DNA from 4 places in the Staphylococcus coagulans genome. Region 1 is predicted to be linked to each of the others. Evidence: riboswitches for the same ligand, from Rfam matches in the RefSeq annotation. Region 1 holds a riboswitch; each other region holds the start of a gene.
What was found. A riboswitch is a leader RNA that binds a small molecule or an ion and turns the genes downstream of it on or off. The one in region 1 is predicted to bind S-adenosylmethionine.
Positions count from the first base shown of each region.

Region 2: linked by a shared signal. The riboswitch ahead of KM149_RS01605 (LLM class flavin-dependent oxidoreductase) and the one ahead of KM149_RS03715 (M20 family metallopeptidase) in region 1 are both predicted to bind S-adenosylmethionine.
Region 3: linked by a shared signal. The riboswitch ahead of KM149_RS09580 (methionine ABC transporter ATP-binding protein) and the one ahead of KM149_RS03715 (M20 family metallopeptidase) in region 1 are both predicted to bind S-adenosylmethionine.
Region 4: linked by a shared signal. The riboswitch ahead of metX (homoserine O-acetyltransferase MetX) and the one ahead of KM149_RS03715 (M20 family metallopeptidase) in region 1 are both predicted to bind S-adenosylmethionine.

Region 1 covers NZ_CP092966.1:826,186-829,397, reverse strand. Annotated here, with positions in the region: gene ldmS (L-aspartate--L-methionine ligase LdmS) at 1-57, opposite strand, end outside; gene KM149_RS03715 (M20 family metallopeptidase) at 58-1,239, opposite strand; SAM riboswitch class I at 1,343-1,451, opposite strand; gene KM149_RS03710 (S-ribosylhomocysteine lyase) at 1,629-2,105, shown strand; gene KM149_RS03705 (DoxX family protein) at 2,230-2,583, opposite strand; gene KM149_RS03700 (pyrimidine-nucleoside phosphorylase) at 2,595-3,212, opposite strand, start outside.
Region 2 covers NZ_CP092966.1:373,238-376,449, forward strand. Annotated here, with positions in the region: gene KM149_RS01600 (O-acetylhomoserine aminocarboxypropyltransferase/cysteine synthase family protein) at 1-968, shown strand, start outside; SAM riboswitch class I at 1,132-1,231, shown strand; gene KM149_RS01605 (LLM class flavin-dependent oxidoreductase) at 1,278-2,657, shown strand; gene KM149_RS01610 (sodium:solute symporter family protein) at 2,668-3,212, shown strand, end outside.
Region 3 covers NZ_CP092966.1:2,017,471-2,020,682, forward strand. Annotated here, with positions in the region: gene KM149_RS09575 (methionine ABC transporter permease) at 1-415, opposite strand, end outside; gene KM149_RS09580 (methionine ABC transporter ATP-binding protein) at 408-1,436, opposite strand; SAM riboswitch class I at 1,532-1,642, opposite strand; gene KM149_RS09585 (thioredoxin family protein) at 1,683-1,997, opposite strand; gene KM149_RS09590 (toprim domain-containing protein) at 1,963-2,358, opposite strand; gene gcvH (glycine cleavage system protein GcvH) at 2,437-2,817, opposite strand; gene KM149_RS09600 (arsenate reductase family protein) at 2,889-3,212, opposite strand, start outside.
Region 4 covers NZ_CP092966.1:43,875-47,086, reverse strand. Annotated here, with positions in the region: gene KM149_RS00230 (DUF2232 domain-containing protein) at 1-689, opposite strand, end outside; gene metX (homoserine O-acetyltransferase MetX) at 893-1,858, opposite strand; SAM riboswitch class I at 1,943-2,041, opposite strand; gene KM149_RS00220 (AzlD domain-containing protein) at 2,092-2,421, opposite strand; gene KM149_RS00215 (AzlC family ABC transporter permease) at 2,418-3,113, opposite strand.

The DNA of each region.
Region 1 (3,212 bases):
TGTTTCATAGATATCACCCATTGTTAAGCGGGGTGCGTGTTTATTTTGTACCGTCATTTATAACTTCTCCCTTTTAATTTGATGCTCCTTTTGAATTGTATCTAAGAGATTTCTATCTTGAATTAATGTAGCCCCCATTAATGCAATGATCTTTGCACCTCTAATCAGCGCCTTATCTCCCATTGGACTTGCAGCAGCTTCTCTAAATCGATGGGTATGCCCCACCAAGCTTCTTGGTCCAATTTTGACATGTGGGTGTATCGTTGGTACAACATGGCTGACATTCCCCGTGTCTGTTGAACCATACCCAAAATCATCATGACTTACCTCTTCCCCTAGTTCTGTTGCATATTGTTCAAATAACAGATCGAGTTTTGGTGATTTCACAAACTCATTGACGCCATTTTGAATAGGCTCAAACTCGAAATCACAACCCGTTTGTATCGCTGCCCCTTTTGCAATATCATGAACACGTCCAGTTAGCACATCCAGTTCCTTTCGTGTGGTCGCACGCGTATAAAAACGTGCATGTGTGAAATCTGGAATAATATTCGCGGCCTTGCCACCATCTAATATTACACCATGGACGCGTTCAGTCTTTTTAATATGTTGACGAATTTGAGCGACACCATTAAAAAAACTAATCATTGCATCTAAAGCATTTCGTGCCTCATAAGCATTCTCTGAAGCATGCGCACTTTTACCATAAAATTTAATATCTAGTACATCTACCGCAAGGGTGTGATTGGTTGGGTATGTTTCATTGCCTGGATGTACCATTAACGCAACATCTACATCGTCAAATATGCCTTCTTTAACATAACTCGCTTTGGCACTTCCATTTTCACCACCTTCTTCAGCTGGACAACCGAAGATGACGACTTTCCCTCCAATTTCATCGACGACCTGCTTGAGTGCTGTACCTGCTAAGACACTCGTTGTACCGATAATATTATGGCCACAGGCATGACCTAATCCCGGAAGTGCATCATATTCAGCAAGATAGCTGATTGTAGGCCCTTCTTTTGAGGATTCATATGTCGCTATAAATCCTGTTGAATGACCAGCGATGTCGCGTTCGACTTCGAAACCGCACTCAATTAAATGATCAATGAGCAATCTCGAAGCGAATAACTCTTCATTTCCAATCTCAGGTCTTTCATGAATTTGATGACTCATATCAATGTATTTCAATCTGTTGTTATCTATATAATCTAAAATCCGTTGTCTCACTGACACCAAATTAAAACTCCTTCCAAAACAAAAAAAGTTATCATCCTATACTATCAACACATATGTTTTCAAGTGTGGTTGATGTACGCCGGTGATAACATCTTTGTCGTTTTTATCTTTCAGTCCATTATAGGCTGTTGGATTTAGCACCTTTATCGCTTTACGATGAGGTTGCAGGGCTTCGTAGGGCCAATTCCCTCCACCACTCTTGATAAATATTTATTAAATTTGTACTTATTTTATCGGATTTAGGACAATTTGTCATGTGTTTTTTACAGATAAATCAAAAATTTCTATCTTATTTTTTGTATAACTGAGTAATCAGCTCAGTTTTTTACTTTCAATCATACTAAATTGTGTTAAAATGAAATTACACATGAAGGAGGTTTGTACAAATGCCAAAAATGAACGTTGAAAGTTTTAACTTGGATCACACTAAAGTGGTTGCGCCTTATATTCGCTTGGCTGGTAAAATGAAAGGGATTAACGGAGATGAAATTTATAAATATGACATTCGTTTTAAGCAGCCGAATAAAGCGCACATGGACATGCCTGGATTGCATTCTCTAGAGCATTTGATGGCCGAGAATATTAGAAACCATACAGATAAAGTGGTTGATTTAAGTCCTATGGGTTGCCAAACTGGTTTTTATGTTTCTTTTATCAATCATGATGATTATGACGATGTATTAAATATTATTGAAAAAACAATACAAGATGTACTTGATGCGAAAGAAGTTCCTGCTTGCAATGAATTACAATGTGGCTGGGCTGCTTCACATTCTTTAGAGGGCGCTCAAGCAATTGCACAATCATTTTTAGATAAACGTGAACAATGGCATGATGTTTTTGGAACAGGTGCACACGTTTAAATATAATGTAAACTTTTAAAATAGGATGACGATGTAAAAATAATGATAAGTCACTTTGACTGAACAAAAGGCATTTCAAATTGTGTGTGATTCACAACTTGAAATGCCTTTTTAAAGTTTACAATTATAATTTTTTAATGAGATACATGAAAATGAATTGAAGCGGTAGTCTACCATATCTTGCCGTATCTGATAATTCTCTATTACCAAGTGGCAATCGACGCCGTGCCATATAAATATTTGCTGGAAAAACTGATAATAAGAAAAAGTTAATCCAACGTTTTAATGCGTCAGATGGACGCGCCAAAAGTAGCTTTATACCTATCCATATTTCGCATACGCCTGTGACTAGTACAGCAGCCTTTCTGAATGGTAAATAATGAGGTACGATATTTCTGAATCGACGCTCTCTCGTAAAATGTAAAACGCCAATAATCAAAAATCCAATACCTATTAATATGCGACCTACTTTTTTCATCTCAACACCCTTTATTCAGTAATGATTGTATGGATTAATTTCGGCTGTGATGCTTGCTCTAAGATTGTAATATTATCATACAATTTTTCTTTTACTGCTTCAACATCTTGTGTATTCGCATGAATCGTTAATAGAGATTCTCCTTCTTCAACATAATCACCTATTTTTTTATTCAAAACGAGACCTACAGCAAGATCAATCTCATCCTCTTTCGTTTGGCGTCCTGCCCCTAACATCATGGATGCGATACCGATTTCATTTGCAATCATTTCTGCAACAACACCAGCTTGTTTCGCAGGTAATTCGAATTGATATTGTGCTGTTGGCAATTGTGATGGATCATCAACGATACTTGCATCGCCACCTTGATTACTTAAAAACGTTTTGAATTTCTCTAACGCTTTACCGTTTTCAATGACTTCTTTTAACATTTCACGTGCTTCTTCTAAATTGTTCGCTTTTTGAGCTAATACGACCATTTGTGAACCGAGTGTCAAAACAAGTTCAGTTAAATCTTCTGGCCCTTCACCTTTTAACGTATCAATCGCTTCTTTTAATTCTAAAGCATTCCCGATTGCAAAACCTAGAGGTTGACTCATATCAGAAATGATTGCCATTGTTTGGCGTCC
Region 2 (3,212 bases), 450 kb from region 1:
TTGTAGCAAGTTCCACATTATATGGCGGAACACATACGCTTTTCACACATACGTTACCTAAATATGGGATTGATGTCACATTAGTAGATACGAAAGATGTCAGTAGTATAGAAAATGCGATTCAAGACAATACGAAGGCATTATTTGTAGAAACCATTGGGAACCCAGAAGGCAATGTTGAGGATTTCGATGCACTTGCAGCGATTACAAAAGCTCAAGGTATACCGCTTATTGTTGATAATACATTTGCAACGCCTTATCTTTTACGTCCAATTGAATATGGCGCGAACATTGTTGTTCATTCTGCGACCAAATTTATTGGTGGGCACGGAACATCAATGGGTGGTGTTATTGTTGATGCAGGTAACTTTAATTGGGATAATGGCAAGTTTCCAGGATTAAGTGAACCCGATCCGTCTTATCACGGCTTAGTGTTCAGTGAAAAATTTGGAGAAGCCGCACTTGCTTTTAAAATTCGTACAACAATTTTAAGAGATACAGGGGCAGCGATTTCACCATTCAATGCATTTTTACTAACGCAAGGCTTAGAGACACTTTCATTACGATTAGAACGTCATGTGGAAAATGCTGAAAAAGTTGCACAATATCTTGAAAAGCATGATAAAGTCGCATGGGTTAAATATGCTGGTTTACCTACGAGTGAATATTACGCGTTAAAAGAGAAGTATTTACCAAAAGGTGCAAGTTCCATCTTTACCTTTGGTGTTAAAGGTGGATACGAAGCAGGTAAAAAGTTTATTGAAGGCTTAGAATTATTTTCTTTATTAGCGAATGTAGGAGATGCAAAGTCACTTGTCATTCACCCCGCATCCACGACACATCAACAATTGACGGAAGCAGAACAAACAGCAGCAGGTATTGCCCCGGAGACGATTCGTCTTTCGATAGGACTTGAGCATATCGATGATATTATCGCAGATTTGGAAAAAGGCTTTGCCAAAATTTAACTTTTAAGCGTCGCACAAAATGAAAATAAATGGAAATTCATGATCTGGTAGATTGACATGAGCGCTTTTAAAGCGTAAGCCGCCATGTGAAGGAAGTGATTATTCTACCGGTCAGTGTTTTACCTTTCACTTATTAAAAAGTACCCCATGAGTGTACATCATCGTCTTATCAAGAGAGATGGAGGGACTGGCCCGATGAAATCTCGGCAACAGGATTAATTCACTGTGCCAATTCCAGTAGCACAATTGCTAGAAGATAAGTCAACTACAGCTATGCCTTATCTTCCTATTTCTTAGGAGGTAATGTTCATGACACGAAAACAAATTCATTTTAACGGATTCGTCCAAAACTCTCCCTCTCCCCATGCTTCAGGTTTATGGAAACATCCAAAAGATAAAGGAGCGACACACCACAATTTAAAATATTGGACGGATATTGCTCAAACTTTAGAACGTGGTTTATTTGATGGTATTTTTATTGCTGATGTGTTGGGCACTTATAGTGTTTACAACCAATCTCATGACGCCGCAGTGAAACACGCAGTTCAACTCCCCGCACATGATCCTATTCCGCTCGTTTCTGCCATTGCAGCGGTAACTGAGCATATTGGTATTGCACCTACTGTCTCTACTACCTATGCCCAGCCATATAAGTTGGCACGTCAATTATCTACACTTGATCATCTGACAAATGGCCGATTAGGTTGGAATGTTGTGACGTCTTATTTAGAAAGCGAAGCAGTGAACTTAGGCTTAAAAGAACGCTTGCCTAAAGCATTACGTTACAACCGTGCTGACGAATTTTTGCAAGTGAGCTATCAGCTGTGGGAAGACAGTTGGGAGGACGATGCAGTTGTTAAAGCGCGTGAGACAGATACGTATGCTGATCCTTCTAAAGTTCATGCGATTCATCATAAAGGTACATTTTTCGATATACCCGGCCCGCATCTTGTAGAGCCTTCCCCTCAAAGAACGCCTGTTTTATTTCAAGCAGGTGCTTCCGAAAAAGGCAAAATATTTGCTGCAAAGCATGCAGAGGCTGTGTTTACAAAACACACCTCTATTGAATCGTTACGGGCATATGTCACAGACATTCGGACAAGAGCACAACAATTTGGCCGTGATGGAGAAGATATACTTGTTTTTCCAATGGTTTTACCTATTATCGGTGAAACTGAAGCAGAGGCTTATGAAAAATATGAAGCGCTTCAAAATGAAGTCAGCTATGAAGGTTCAGTCGCATTGTTAAGTGGACATACGGGTATTGATTTTTCTCAATATGATCCAGATGAATATATCGAAAATATCGAGACAGAAGCGATGCAAGGCAATCTCAATTTATATACAAAAGACCCACATCGAAAATGGACATTGCGAGAAGCGGTGAAAAATCACGGACTAGGTAATGGGACGGCTAAATTCATCGGAACACCCACACAAATTGCTGATCAATTGGAGTTATGGGTGAATGAAGGTGGTGCGGACGGTTTTAATATTGCGCAGACTTATTCACCAGGTACATTTGAAGAATTTGTGGACTTAATCATTCCTGAATTACAAAAAAGAGGCATATATCGTACAGAATATGAAGGTGAAACTTTACGTGAAAATATGTTTGGCAAAGGCCATACGAAAGTGAAACCGACACATCCTGCACGAAATAAAAAAGCCAATTTAGTACAGATATAGGGGGATGATTATGAATGACGTTAAAGTGTATACATGGATAGGTTTTATTGTTTTCATGGCGTTCATGATTACGGTAGGCTTTGTCAGTTCTAGAAAGATGAACAGTATTTCAGATTTTGCGACTGGCTTTGGAAGGATTGGCCCCCGTACGCTAGGATTGTCTTTTGCAGCGACGTATTTAAGTGCTGCAACCTTTCTAGGTTATCCGGGATGGTCGTATGCGTGGGGACTCAATAATTTATGGTTGTTTTTAGCGATGTTTATCGGTGGCCCTACAGGTGTTTTAATGGTCGCTAAAAGAGTCAGATCATTAAATACAACGCAGCAATCCCTCTCGCTACCAGATTGGTTAGGCGATTTTTATGACAGTCCTATTTTACGTGTTGGGACGGCTATGATCTTATTATTTAATATTTTCTATATCGCAAGTCAGCTTGTAGCAGGCGCTTTGATTTTCAAACATTTACTCGGTATGAGTTACTTTTCAAGTTTGATTGTAATCACAGTCATTGTTGTGATTTATGTTTACGTAGGTGGTGCACTAGCAGATATTTA
Region 3 (3,212 bases), 1.2 Mb from region 1:
ATTTCGCCGCTTCAATAACGCCTTTATCAATCTCTTTAAGCGCAATTTCTACGAGTCGACCGTAGAAAGGAGATGCCCCAATGATTAAAGCAGGTAAAGCACCCGTTGGACCACTGATTGTACCTAATAGTAAACTTGTAAATGGAATTAACAATAAAATCAAAATGATAAATGGTATCGCTCTAAATAAATTCACAATGAAAGAAACAATACTATAAAATATACGTCCTGCTTTAGATTTACTTTTAGATGTTAAAAACAGAATCACACCTAAAATGAGCCCAAAAATAAATGAGAATGCTGTTGAGATGATTGTCATGTATAGCGTTTCATATGTCGCTACCCAAACATCCGGCCAACGTACATTCGGCATCGTTATCATCTCTTGAAGTATTTCGCTAAAACTCTTACCCATGACTGACCACCTCTACATCGATATTTTGTGACTCTAAGTCCGCTTGTACTTCATCAAAATTTGTTTTTGAGACATCTTGAATGTGAACGAGTAAATAGCCTATAGTTCCCGTTTTTGATTGTTTAATATTACCCTCTAAAATATTGGCTGAAAGATGATATTCTTGCGATAGATGAGACAATATCGGACGTGTTGTATTATCGCCAGAAAAAGTCAATTTAATCAAAACATCATCTTTTGCTAGAGGAAATGTCGCTACAAGCTCATCACTTTCATCACTCGGTTTCAAGTCTTCTTGAACAAAGCGGCGTGTCACTGCGTGCTGTGGATTTTCAAAAATATCAGAAACTTTACCTTGCTCAATGACACGACCATTTTCCATTACAGATACTTCATCACAAATCCGACGAATAACGTGCATCTCATGTGTAATAATAATAATCGTTAAATTCTTTTCCTTTTTAAGTTGTAAAAGCAAGTCTAATATTTCATCTGTCGTTTGAGGGTCAAGTGCACTTGTTGCTTCGTCACATAATAATACTTCTGGATCATTGGCAAGTGCGCGCGCAATGCCGACACGTTGTTTTTGACCACCTGATAATTCAGAAGGGTACGCATGCTCTCTCCCTTTTAAACCAACACGTTCAACGAGCTCTAATGCTATCTGCTTTGCTTCACTTTTTGCAACTCCTGAAATTTCTAGTGGGAAAATAATATTATCCATTACCGTTCTTGACCACAATAAATTAAAGTGTTGGAAAATCATACTGACTTTTTGTCGTTTTTTGCGTAAATCTGCTTTACTTAACTGTCCTATGTTATCCCCGCCGATAATCACATCGCCTGATGTAGGTGTTTCTAGATAATTAAATAATCGTATTAAAGTACTTTTACCAGCACCAGAAAATCCGATAATACCATAGATTGAACCCTTCTCTATCTTTAGGTCAACATGATCTACAGCTGTTACAGATTTTGATTTACTTTCGTACTTTTTAACGATGTTTTTAAGCTCAATCATACTGTTCCTCCTTGTGTTTCCCCTCTTATCTGCAAAATAAAAAATGCTTTCTCTTTTAAAAAATGAAAGAGAAAGCATTAACACAAATCGCTTTTCTCTCATCTTCAAAAGTAAAATTTTTACTTTATGTGAATTGGCACCATTTCTATATACTAGACGGTTGCCGGGCTTCATAGGGCACATCCCTCCACCACTCCGGATAAGAGTTTTCTGACTATTTAATTGATATTAATCTTATCATTGTAATCAACATGCGTCAATTACTTTTTTTATTTTTTCTAACAAGTACGGTACAGACTGAAAAGCATATAACCTTTCTACTTCTTGATCATAATGCATGATCATTAACACAGGCACAGACTGTATTTCATTTGCTTGGCTCCAATCTGGATGAAAATTTAAATCTATTTTCACAATAGGTAATTGTGTCATCTCATTTGCAATATCTAACATTCTTTCAGACATTTTACATGTCCCACACATCGGTGTATAACCAAATATGAGATGAACGTTTTCATCTTTATTTCTATATATATTGTTCAATTGCTCTGAAACACTCATGATATGAATACTTCCCTTTAACATAAAAATCTTTTTTTACTTTAAATCCAAAATGTTGTAATACATTAGAGAGGTAATCGCGTGGACAACGTGCCACTTCACTATAATTCGTATCGATGAAAATATCGATGCGCTCACTCAAATAAGTTGTAAACCATTTGCGGATTTTTCGACCTTCCGCATCTGAATCTACCAAAATGTAGACCTGTCTATCATACAAATATTCAATCATATTGTCTAATTTTTCAATTCCCATCGTTCCATGTGTACATATAATTTCGACAGGTTCTAACAACACCTCTTGAACACGTTTTTTATCAGATTTACCTTCTACAACAATAACCTTATTGATCATCGCCATGGTCTTCACCTTCTAAAAAATATTTGAGTACAAAAAACTCCTTGATAATCAGATTACCGAGGAGTCTTTATGCGGGCATTATTCACCAATCATTTGTTCATAATCAGCTGCACTTAATAATGCATCTAATTGGCTTTCATCGCTTAATTCAACTTTTACCATCCAAGCTTTTTCATAAGGTGATTCGTTAACCGCTTCAGGTTCGTCTTCTAAACCTTCATTCACTTCGATGACTTTTCCTGATACAGGAGAATACAATTCAGAAACAGTTTTAACTGATTCCACACTTCCGAAAGTTTCACCTTCAGTAAGTTCATCTTCTGCTTCTGGAAGCTCTACAAAGACAATATCACCTAATTCGCTTTGCGCAAAATCTGTAATTCCAATTGTCGCTGTTTGACCTTCAACTTTTACCCATTCGTGTTCTTTAGAATATTTTAATTCGCTTGGCACTGCCACGTTAATCCCCTCCTATAATGTTTACAATTACAATTTTATCATGACATATTGGAACGGTTCTATCAACTATTTTATGATAGCCAAGTATTGCGATAGACCTCTTCATTAAAGCCGACTGTCACTTTATCACCTAAGATTGCTAATGGTCGCTTTACTAACATGCCATCAGAAGCAAGTAAACTTATTTTTTCGTCTTCATTCATATTTTCTAGTTTGTCTTTAAGATTTAACGCTCTGTATTTTGCGCCATGTGTATTAAAGAACTTTTTAATATCCAAGCCTGATTTTTCTATAATTTGACGAAACTCTTTTTCTGTCGGTGTGTGCTGTACAATATCGATAGGCTCATAGCTCACCCCATGATCAGATAAAAATTTCGCTGCTTTTTTACATGT
Region 4 (3,212 bases), 780 kb from region 1:
GGTTCTGTTGTCACACTGACCAACAACGCAATGGCGTAAATAATAAATAAAGAACGTTTCATTTGCCATAAATATAATGGACGAAAAACAGGCGTTGCAATTTTAAATTTACGTAAGATTGGAAAGATAATCATCAACGTAACGATCAAATAAATTGCAATCGTAACAACAATCATAGCTGGCAATTGAACTGCCAACTGATGTACAGAGTTATTTAAAACCTCTCTTGCCTGTTGATCTAAATTTTGCATCTCAATCATTTGATTAACGATTTTTTGATAAGGTTCTAATAACACTTGTGCATAAGGTAATTGTTTTAAACCTTGCAAAATCATGATAGCTCCGATTGTAATGATGCTCGTCACAAGTGTTGCGACATACAAAATATGTTCTTTTGAGGCACGTTGTTTAAGCAATTGTGCAATCACTGCACTCAATGCTAATAGAATGATCATAAAGGTCATTACAAACAAGTCACCTGTTAATGTTGAGACTAATATCGTAATTAAAGTAGCCAATCCAAAAGAATGGATGGAACGGTACCATAATATGATTCCTGGTAAGGTTGCAAAACATGCGATAATCACGACTGACCATGGCATAAAATGCAATACTAAAGCCACCGCTAATAAGGCTATTGTGCCGATTAGGGTTTCTTTAGGCTTAATTTTAGAAAACAAAGACGCCACTTCCAAACTAATTTATTCTATAACTTCTATTTTACAAGCTTTGTAATATGAATACAATTTGTGTTGATGAGATGACAAAGCTTTACATCCCCCTCAAACGCAAAGAAAAGCTATATTTTAGCTATTATCCCTAAAATACAGCTTATTGTCTAGTATTTCTAGTTTACGCAATTATAACAAATAGATAACATTATCGTCTAAAGTTAGCGTCGAAAGCGCGAAACTTTTAAGAAATGATATAAATAGGGCGCCCAGTCATTAAAATTAAGCAAAAAGCCATCATGACCAACATTATCAGGCACAAAAAAATGACGATGGTATTTAAAGTGCTTACCAAGTGCAGCAACTTGATCATCGGGGTACAACAAATCATCGGTAAAACCAAGTGTCAGCACTTTTGTATTCAATGATTGATACTCCTTGTCCACATTTTCTCTTCCTCTATAAATATCATGGCTATCCAAGACGTCGAGCAATGTTAAATAACACTGTAAGTCAAATTGTTCTTTAAATTTATCACCTTGATATTTTTGATATGTGACAACTTCGTCAGGAGTAAAACGGGCTTCATAACTTTTAGATGAACGATACGTCAAGAAACCGAGTTGACGCGCAATACTTAACCCTTCTTTACCTGCTAAATGGATGGCTTGTCTCGCAATTTCATTAAATGCACGGCTATACGAAGATGTCTTTGCAGTCGCCGCAAGAATCACTGCTTTTTCCACTTCAAATTTATGACGATAGAGGAGCTCTAGTGCTTGCATACCGCCTAAAGAACCGCCTATGAGTACATTGATCTTACGGAAACCTAAAGCTTCAATTCCTTTTTCAAGCGCACGGGCAATATCGCGCATTGTAAGGTGCTGAGGAAAATTTTGATCTGTAACACGTGAGCTAGAACCGAATGGACTACCAATAACATTAAAAGTAAGAAACTGATAATCATGAAGCGGCATGTAACCACCGTCAATAATCTCACGCCACCACCCTGGATTTTCCTCTGTTCCGTATGTTAAATGATTGCCTGTCAACGCATGACAAACAAGTACTAAAGGTTGACCTGGGTAGCCTACATATTCATATTGAAGCTTTAAATTTTCAATTTTTTCTCCAGATTCAGTCGTAAAAGCGCCTAACTCTAATGTGTCAACTCGATAATTCATCATTTTAGTATGCCCTCCCTCTAAAATTCAAAAAAAGGTTGTATTTCCGCAATAACGGTAATACAACCTTTGTAAGCCTATCTAGTTAACTTATCATCCGCAATGGTTGGTTGTAGCACCGTACTTATCAATAAGTGGTTGCTGAAGCGTCACAGGGCCAAATCCCTCAGCTTCTCTTAATAAGTATAATTTTGTTTTTTATCATACCTCATTCATTATCGACATGCAAACGATTATTAGAATAATCCGGCTATTCTTAATAATGCGACACTTATCATGCCTACAATAACTGTTATTGTTAAACTTCTGAGCCAAAAAGCACTAATGACAGTGGGAATAAGGGCTAAGGCAAAGTTCCAGTTTAATGTATAACCCATCACACCTTTATGTTGCTGGATTAAACCATCCATGACTAAAGCTGTGAAAAGTGTGATTGGAATGAAAGTGAGCCATTTTAAAACTTTATCAGAAAGCTGTACACGAGAAATCATCAAAAGTGGTGTAATACGTAAAAGTAAAGTGACAATTCCCGAACCTATAATCGCCAATAAGATATAAAGCGTCATCGGTCAATCACCATCCCTATTGCCGCAGTGATCGTAGACGCGAATAAAATTGCTAAATAGGAAGACATGACCATACTTAGCGATAGCATCATAACAATGACAATAAGCATCAATAACAAATAAGTACGCATCTTTGACTTGGTGATACCTTCAAATTGTGCAATCGTTAAAAATACAAACATCGCTATAATGGCATAATCTAAACCAAATGCATCTGGATTTTTAAAAAAGTTTCCAAGTAACGCCCCTAAAATAGAGACAAAAATCCAAAATAAGTAGGCTGTTAAATTTAGTCCATACATCCAATTGCGCGTTATGGTAAGATCTTTTGAATGAGGCGTAATGGCCACAGCAAAAGTCTCATCAGTGAGTAGCGCGCCTACCCCCACTCTATGAAGTAAGCTTTCCTGCTTAAAATTATTTGCTAATGTCATACTCAATAGGAACATGCGACTATTTACGATTAACGTTGTCAGTACAATAATCCAAACTGGTGTATGAACAACCATTAAAGCGACAATAATAAACTGAGCAGCTCCGGCATAAACAAGCATCGATAACATTACGATTTCGAGTAAACCAAAACCAGAAGCAACACCGACCACACCAAAGGAAAATCCTATCCCTGCATAGCCTAACAAAGTTGGAATACATTCTTGTACGCCTTGCTTAAAAGTTGTATGCGACACCATGACACATCCCTTCTAAAAAAATTAATCTTATTATAATACAAGATTATCAAATTCTCTATTAGGTTAGTCTAACGTCATAGTGTCCGAAGTCTAACGATT